Archangium violaceum: one gene and its partner. The protein of the gene in region 1 interacts with the protein of each later gene in a pairwise test. Links are inferred from orthologs where the notes say so. Each region holds a gene or a part of one and is shown in the gene's direction. Other genes may lie near its edges.

The links.
Region 2: the proteins of topA (region 1) and JRI60_RS01900 interact in binary tests that used the Escherichia coli proteins (3 or more experiments, as listed by UniProt). The link is inferred for Archangium violaceum from one-to-one orthologs.

Annotation. Positions count from the first base shown.
Region 1 is NZ_CP069396.1:8,216,802-8,220,272, reverse strand. Bases 87-3,224 are described here. They hold topA (type I DNA topoisomerase), read left to right. Parts: upstream 87-396; coding sequence 397-3,024; downstream 3,025-3,224. Other genes in these bases: JRI60_RS32715 (MotA/TolQ/ExbB proton channel family protein), read left to right, coding at 3,152-3,224; JRI60_RS32725 (DNA-processing protein DprA), read left to right, coding at 87-388. Also shown: more of JRI60_RS32725, read left to right, coding at 1-86; more of JRI60_RS32715, read left to right, coding at 3,225-3,471. UniProt on the Escherichia coli protein: Releases the supercoiling and torsional tension of DNA, which is introduced during the DNA replication and transcription, by transiently cleaving and rejoining one strand of the DNA duplex.
Region 2 is NZ_CP069396.1:445,333-448,509, reverse strand. What follows is about bases 9-2,852. They hold JRI60_RS01900 (YigZ family protein), read left to right. Parts: upstream 9-1,039; coding sequence 1,040-1,666; downstream 1,667-2,852. Other genes in these bases: JRI60_RS01890 (SDR family NAD(P)-dependent oxidoreductase), read right to left, coding at 2,215-2,852; JRI60_RS01895 (Uma2 family endonuclease), read right to left, coding at 1,673-2,305; JRI60_RS01905 (hypothetical protein), read left to right, coding at 536-1,015; gor (glutathione-disulfide reductase), read right to left, coding at 9-95. Also shown: more of gor, read right to left, coding at 1-8; more of JRI60_RS01890, read right to left, coding at 2,853-3,177.

The DNA of each region.
Region 1 (3,471 bases):
CGGCAGCCTCTACACGGCGGAGGCGGGCCGGCTGCAGGGCAGGCCCGTGCTGGCCCTGCCCGGTGATGTATTGAACGAGGGAGCGGCTGGTTGCAACGCGCTCATCCGGGACGGACACGCCCGGGCGTGTCTCTCGGTTCAGGAAGTCTGGCGGGCCGTGGGCATCCACCCCGACAAGGCGGTGCCGCCAGGGGAGGGCTCCTCGTGGACGGAGCTCTCGGTGGAAGCGAGGGGGGCCTACCAGGTGTTGGACAGGGTTCCCAGGTCATTCGATGAGGTGCTGGCCGGCAGCCGGCTCTCGCCCGCGGTGCTCTCGAGCGCGCTGGTGGAGCTGGAGCTGTCTGGGCTCGTCATCCAGCATCCTGGAAGGTTGTACGAGAAGGTTTGAGGAGAATCATGGCGACGCGCACGAAGAAGACGGCAGGGGCGGGCGAGACGGAGGTCGAGGAGACGGCCACCGCCGAAACGGCCACCGCCGAGACGGCAGCCAAGAAGCCGGCGGCGCGCAAGAAGACGGCCGCCAAGAAGAAGACGGCCACCAAGAAGAAGGCCGCCGCCAAGAAGACGGCGGCCAAGAAGGCCTCCTCGCGCCGCAAGGGCGGTGACGGGGCCCTGGCCACCGTGGAGGCCTCCGCCGAGGACGCCGAGGGCACCGAGTCCCCCAGGCGCGGCAAGGGGCCGCACTACCTCGTGGTGGTCGAGTCGCCCGCGAAGGCGAAGACCATCAAGAAGTACCTGGGCTCCGGCTACACGGTGAAGGCCTCGGTTGGCCACATCCTCGACTTGCCCAAGAGCAAGATGGGCGTGGACATCGAGCACGACTTCGAGCCCCAGTACGAGGTCATCAAGGGCAAGGAGAAGGTGCTCGGCGAGCTGAAGAAGGCCGCCCAGGGCGTGGACAAGGTGTTCCTCGCGACGGACCCCGACCGCGAGGGCGAGGCCATCGCCTGGCACATCCACCAGCAGCTCGGCCACGAGAACGCCTACCGGGTGATGTTCAACGAGATCACCAAGAAGGCCATCCAGGAGGCCATCTCCCAGCCGCGCCACCTCAGCCAGGAGAACTACGACTCCCAGCAGACGCGGCGCATCCTGGACCGGCTGGTGGGCTATCAGATCTCCCCGCTGCTCTGGAAGAAGGTGCGCCGGGGTCTGTCCGCGGGCCGCGTGCAGTCGGTGGCCGTGCGCCTCGTCTGCGAGCGCGAGGACGAGATCAAGGCCTTCGTCCCGCAGGAGTACTGGACGCTGGACGCGCTGCTGGAGGGGCCCGCCGGACCGCCGCCCTTCAAGGCCAAGCTGTCCAAGGTGGACGGCAAGAAGGCCGACCTGAAGGACCGGGCCTCCACCGAGACGCTGGTGGAGGAGCTCAAGAGCGCCGCCTTCGTGGTGTCCAAGGTGGACAAGCGCGAGCGGCGCCGCAACGCGCCCGCTCCGTTCATCACCTCCAAGCTGCAGCAGGAGGCGGCCAACCGGCTGCACTTCACCGCCAAGAAGACGATGGCGCTCGCTCAGCGGCTCTATGAAGGCGTGCCGCTCGGCGAGGAGGGCCAGACGGCGCTCATCACGTACATGCGTACGGACTCCACCCGTCTGTCCGACGACGCGGTGACGGCGGTGCGCGGCTTCATCGGCAACACCTACGGCGCGGACTACGTGCCGGAGGCGCCCGTGGTGTACCGCACCAAGAAGGGCGCCCAGGACGCGCACGAGGCCATCCGTCCCACCTCGCTCGAGTACCCGCCCTCGAAGGTGAAGCCGTACTTCGACTCGATGAACGACGACATGGCCGCGGACATGTTCCGCCTGTACGAGCTCATCTGGAACCGCTTCGTGGCGTGCCAGATGATGCCGGCCGTGTATGACCAGACGAGCGCGGAGATCACCGCGGGCCGGGCCCTCTTCCGGGCCTCGGGCTCCACGCTGAAGTTCCCGGGCTACCTGGCCGTCTACGGCGCCACCCTCACCCCCGAGGAGGAGGCCGCCCAGGAGAAGGCGCGCGCCGCCGGCGAGGACACCGACGAGGACGGCGTGGGCGAGCTGCCCTCGCTCAACGACGGGGACAAGCTGGGCCTGCAGAAGCTGCTCGACGAGCAGCACTTCACCCAGCCCCCGCCGCGCTTCTCCGAGGCCACCCTGGTGAAGGAACTGGAGGAGCGGGGCATCGGCCGTCCGTCGACGTACGCCGCCATCCTCTCCACCATCCAGGAGAAGAAGTACGTGGAGAAGCTGGAGGGCCGCTTCCGTCCCACGGACCTGGGCGTCATCTGCAACGAGCTGCTCGTCAAGCACTTCCCCCACGAGCTGGACGCCGCCTTCACCGCCAGCATGGAGGAGAAGCTCGATCAGATCTCCGAGGGCGAGGCCAACTGGAAGGCCGTGCTCAAGGACTTCTACGCGCCCTTCAAGGAGACGCTCGAGAAGGCCGAAGCGGAGATGCGCGACGTCAAGCGCGAGGAGATCAAGACCGACGTGGCGTGCGAGAAGTGCGGCAACGTCATGGTGATCAAGTGGGGGAAGATGGGCCACTTCCTCGCGTGCTCGAACTACCCCGAGTGCAAGAACACCAAGGACTTCAAGCGCGACGCCGAGGGGAAGATCGTCATCATCGAGGAGGAGACGACCGACGAGAAGTGCGAGAACTGCGGCAAGCCCATGGTGGTGAAGCGGGGCCGCTTCGGTCGCTTCCTGGCGTGCTCGGGCTACCCCGAGTGCAAGACGTCCAAGCCCATCTCCATCGGCGTGAGCTGCCCGGACTGCAAGCAGGGCTACCTCACCGAGCGCCGCAGCGGGCGGGGGAAGATCTTCTTCGGCTGCAACCGCTACCCGGACTGCAAGTTCGCCGCCTGGGACCGGCCGCTTCCGGAGGCGTGCCCTCAGTGCCAGTCGCCCTACCTGCTGCAGAAGTACTCCAAGCGGGACGGCCCGTACGTGGCCTGCCCCAACAAGGAGTGCGACTACCGCCGGCAGATCGTCGAGCCGGAGGCCGCCGCGGCCACGGGCAGCACCGCTTCCTCGGCTGCCTGAAAGGCTGAAAGTCCAAGGATATCAGGGGCATGGCCTGCCCCTGGCTTGACACCCCAGCAGTGGGTCCTCTAGAAGTTCAGTGCCCGCCCCCAGGGCAGGCATGGTCGTCGAAAGGACCCACTTCGCGATGATTTCCATGGTGAGCGAGCTGCTGGACGTGGTGCTGACCCAGGCCCCGGCGGCAGCGGAGGCCGTGAAGGCGGCGCCGGCCAAGCTCGGCGTCGTGGACTCCACCATCAAGTTCTTCAAGGACGGCGGCCCGTTCATGTTCGTGAACCTGTTCTGGCTGGCCGCCGCGCTCGCGGTGGCCCTGGAGCGGATCGTCACGCTGATGTTCCGCTACAACCTCAACGCGCCCCCCTTCATGGAGCAGGTGACGAAGCTGGTGATGACCGGCAACGTGGACCGCGCCGTGAAGCTGTGCGCCGCCGCTCCCCACTCGCCCCT
Region 2 (3,177 bases), 7.8 Mb from region 1 along the record:
GCGACGCGTGCACCGTACGAGCCCGCGCGGCGGCTCGCCGCCACACCGCCCGAGCCCGCGCCGATGGTGAACAGATCGAAGTCGTACTGGGGCATCGCGTCTCCTCTGTGTATGCCCCCTCTCCCCCTGGGAGAGGGCTGGGGTGAGGGTTAACCCGAGATGCCGCTGCGTGAAGCACGTTCCGCGCGCCCCATGAGCCCATCCGGTCAGAAGCCGACGCTCTGGAGCCACCGGGACACGCCTGGTCGCACGGTCTCGGGGCGGGGAAAGACCCTCACCCCAGCCCTCTCCCAGGGGGAGAGGGGGCATACACGGGACCACCGTGCCCGAAAGGGAGAGGGAGGGAGGGTCACGGCCACCAGGTTGAAGCCGTGAACGCCGCAAACGTCCGGAGGAGCGGCCAATGGGGGCTCGCTCCATCGCCGGCCCCTGATCGAGGCGTAGCGCTTCGTCCGTTGCACGACTGCGGCACGAAGGACTCCGGCCCCCGCGAGCCGCGCGGGTGTACTGCATGGCGACTCTCAAGGAAGGCTCCATGCGGACACTCTCCAAGCTCTGCCTCACCATGGGCGCCATCGCGCTGACGGCGTGCACCGTGCTCAACAAGGACCGGACTCCCGGCCCCAGGCAGACCTGTGCGCCCGAGACCGTCGCGCTCATGAAGAAGTTGAGCGTGGAGCCCGGGCAGCGGGGCACCCTGACGCTCGAGTCCTCGCAGCCGGGTGGCCCCGATGACTACGGCGTCTACCGCCAGGGCCCTCTCACGAGCCGGCTCGAGAGCGACGTGGGAGGATTGCCCGCGGGGACGCTCGTCGAGGGAGTGCTGTGGATCGACATGGGCAAGGTCCAGGCCCACTACACCCAGGCCCGCCTGCCGGATGGACAGGTCCATCCCGTGTGCCTGGTGCTCGGCTCCTCGGCCCCGGGAGGCATCTACGCCGAGGCGGGCACCACCCCCAGCGCCATCACCCTGCCCAAGACGGCCCCCGTCACGGTGGTCGACAAGTTCGAGTGATCGGAGCTACGAGCAACATCGAGAATGGAAGGCAAACGCTACCTCGTCCCAGCACGACTCCATCGGGTGGAGCAGGAGCTCCAGCGCAGCCGCTTCATCACCACGGTTGCCCCGGCTCCGACGGTGGAGGAGGCCAAGGCGTTCATCACCCGCGTCCGCGAGGAGTTCGCCGATGCCAACCACAACTGCTGGGCGTACGTCGTAGGTCCCCCCGGTTCGACCGGAATGGCGGGGATGAGCGATGACGGTGAGCCGCATGGGACCGCGGGCCGGCCCATGCTGACGGCACTGCTCCACAGCGGCGTGGGAGATGTCGCGGTCGTCGTCACCCGCTACTTCGGCGGGACGCTCCTGGGCAAGGGCGGACTGGTGCGGGCCTACACCGGCTGCGTCCAGCAGGCGCTCGAGAACCTCCCCACCACCGAGCGCGTGCGCAAAGCCCGCCTGCGCATCGAGCTCGAGTACGCGAGCGTCGACGGTGTCCGCCGGATGCTCGCGGCCCACGAGGCAGAGACCCTCTCGGAGGAGTACGCCGCCACCGTGGGCTATCAACTCGCGATTCCCGTCACCCGGCTCGAGGCGTTCCAGGCCGCGCTGCTCGACCTGACGAACGGGCAGGTACTGCTCGAAGTGCTCGACCCCGAGGAGTGACGAGGCTCACCTTCCCTGCTCCCCGTAGTGGGTACACTTGCCATGACCGCCCGACATGGTACCAGAGCGCCCCCCTCGACTTCGTGGAATCCCCTTGCCTCCGTGATGCGCCGCGAGCTGCCATCCCCGCGATCCTCGACGGTAGATCTCCAACGTGTGAGCTCGCGGGTCCAACAACCACGCGTGGCTCACACCCTCCTGATGATAGAGGGACAGCTTGCGCCCCCGATCCAGCGCGACCGTGGAGGGAGACAACACCTCACAGATCCAATCGGGAGCCAGCTCGAAGAAGGGCTCATCCCGTTCGAACAACCCGGGTGCCCTCTCTCGGCGCCAGCCCGCCAGGTCAGGCACCAGCACCTGCTGGCCGAAGTGCCACTCGGGCTCTCTCACGAGCCACCAGCCGCCCGGTCCTCGCGTCCCGAAGCAGAAGGTGTTCCCCAGCTTCGCCAGGAGCACCGAGACGGCCCACAGGTTCCATGTCGACGGCCGTGGGGACGCCCACAGCTCGTCGTCGATGATCTCCCCCAGGTAGTGCCGCCCCTCGTTCAGCGTGCCGCGCGCGCCAACCCGGCCACTCCCAGCACCACACCACCCGCCAGCGCCGCGAGGCCCGCCGCCATCGAGTAGCGCTTCCACTTCGGCGTGGGCGGCACCGGGCCATAGGGGCCCACTCCCTGCGGGATGGCATGGAAGAGATTGCCCTCGGGCCGCTCGACGGGCTCGTCGCGCATCTGCATCCGCGCGCCCCACCGCCCCATGATGAACTTGCCCACCCCCGGGGCGATACCGTTCAGCCACAGCATCAGCCGGCCCTGCAGGAACACCGGCACCGAGGTCTTCCCCGGGTTCCTCGCGCATCGCACCACCGCCCGCGCCACCACGTCCGGGTCATACGTCGGCGGCACCGGCTTGGGCGCCAATCCAAACATCGTCGGCGCGTGCGCGAACATGTTCGTCGCCACCGACGGCACCAGCACGTTCGACACCTGGATGCCCGAGCCCACCAGCTCCATCTCCAGGCTCTTCGCCCACCCCAGCGTGGCGTGCTTGCTCGCGGAGTACGCCGACAACAACGGCGCCGAGCCCTTCGACAACATCGACTGGATGTTGAGGATGTGGCCACTGCCCTGTTGCCGGAAATGCGGCAGCACCGCCCGCGCGAAGCGCATGAAGCCAAAACAGTTGATGTCGAAGATGCGGGTGATGTGCTCCCACGGCAGCTCATCGAACAGGCCGTAGGACTGCACCCCCGCGTCATTCACCAGGATGTCCACCCGGCCGTAGTGCGCCAGGCACTCGCGCACCACCTGGTCCACGTCCCCCTGCACCGTCACGTCCCCGGGCACCGAGATGCACTCCACGCCCTTGTCCTGCATCAGATGGCGCAGCTTCTCCAGCGCCTCCACCCGGCGCGCGGTGACGCACAGCTTCACCCCCGCCTCTCCCAGCCGCACCGCCGCCTGCCACCCCACCCCGCTCGACGCCCCCGTCACGATGGCGACCTTGCC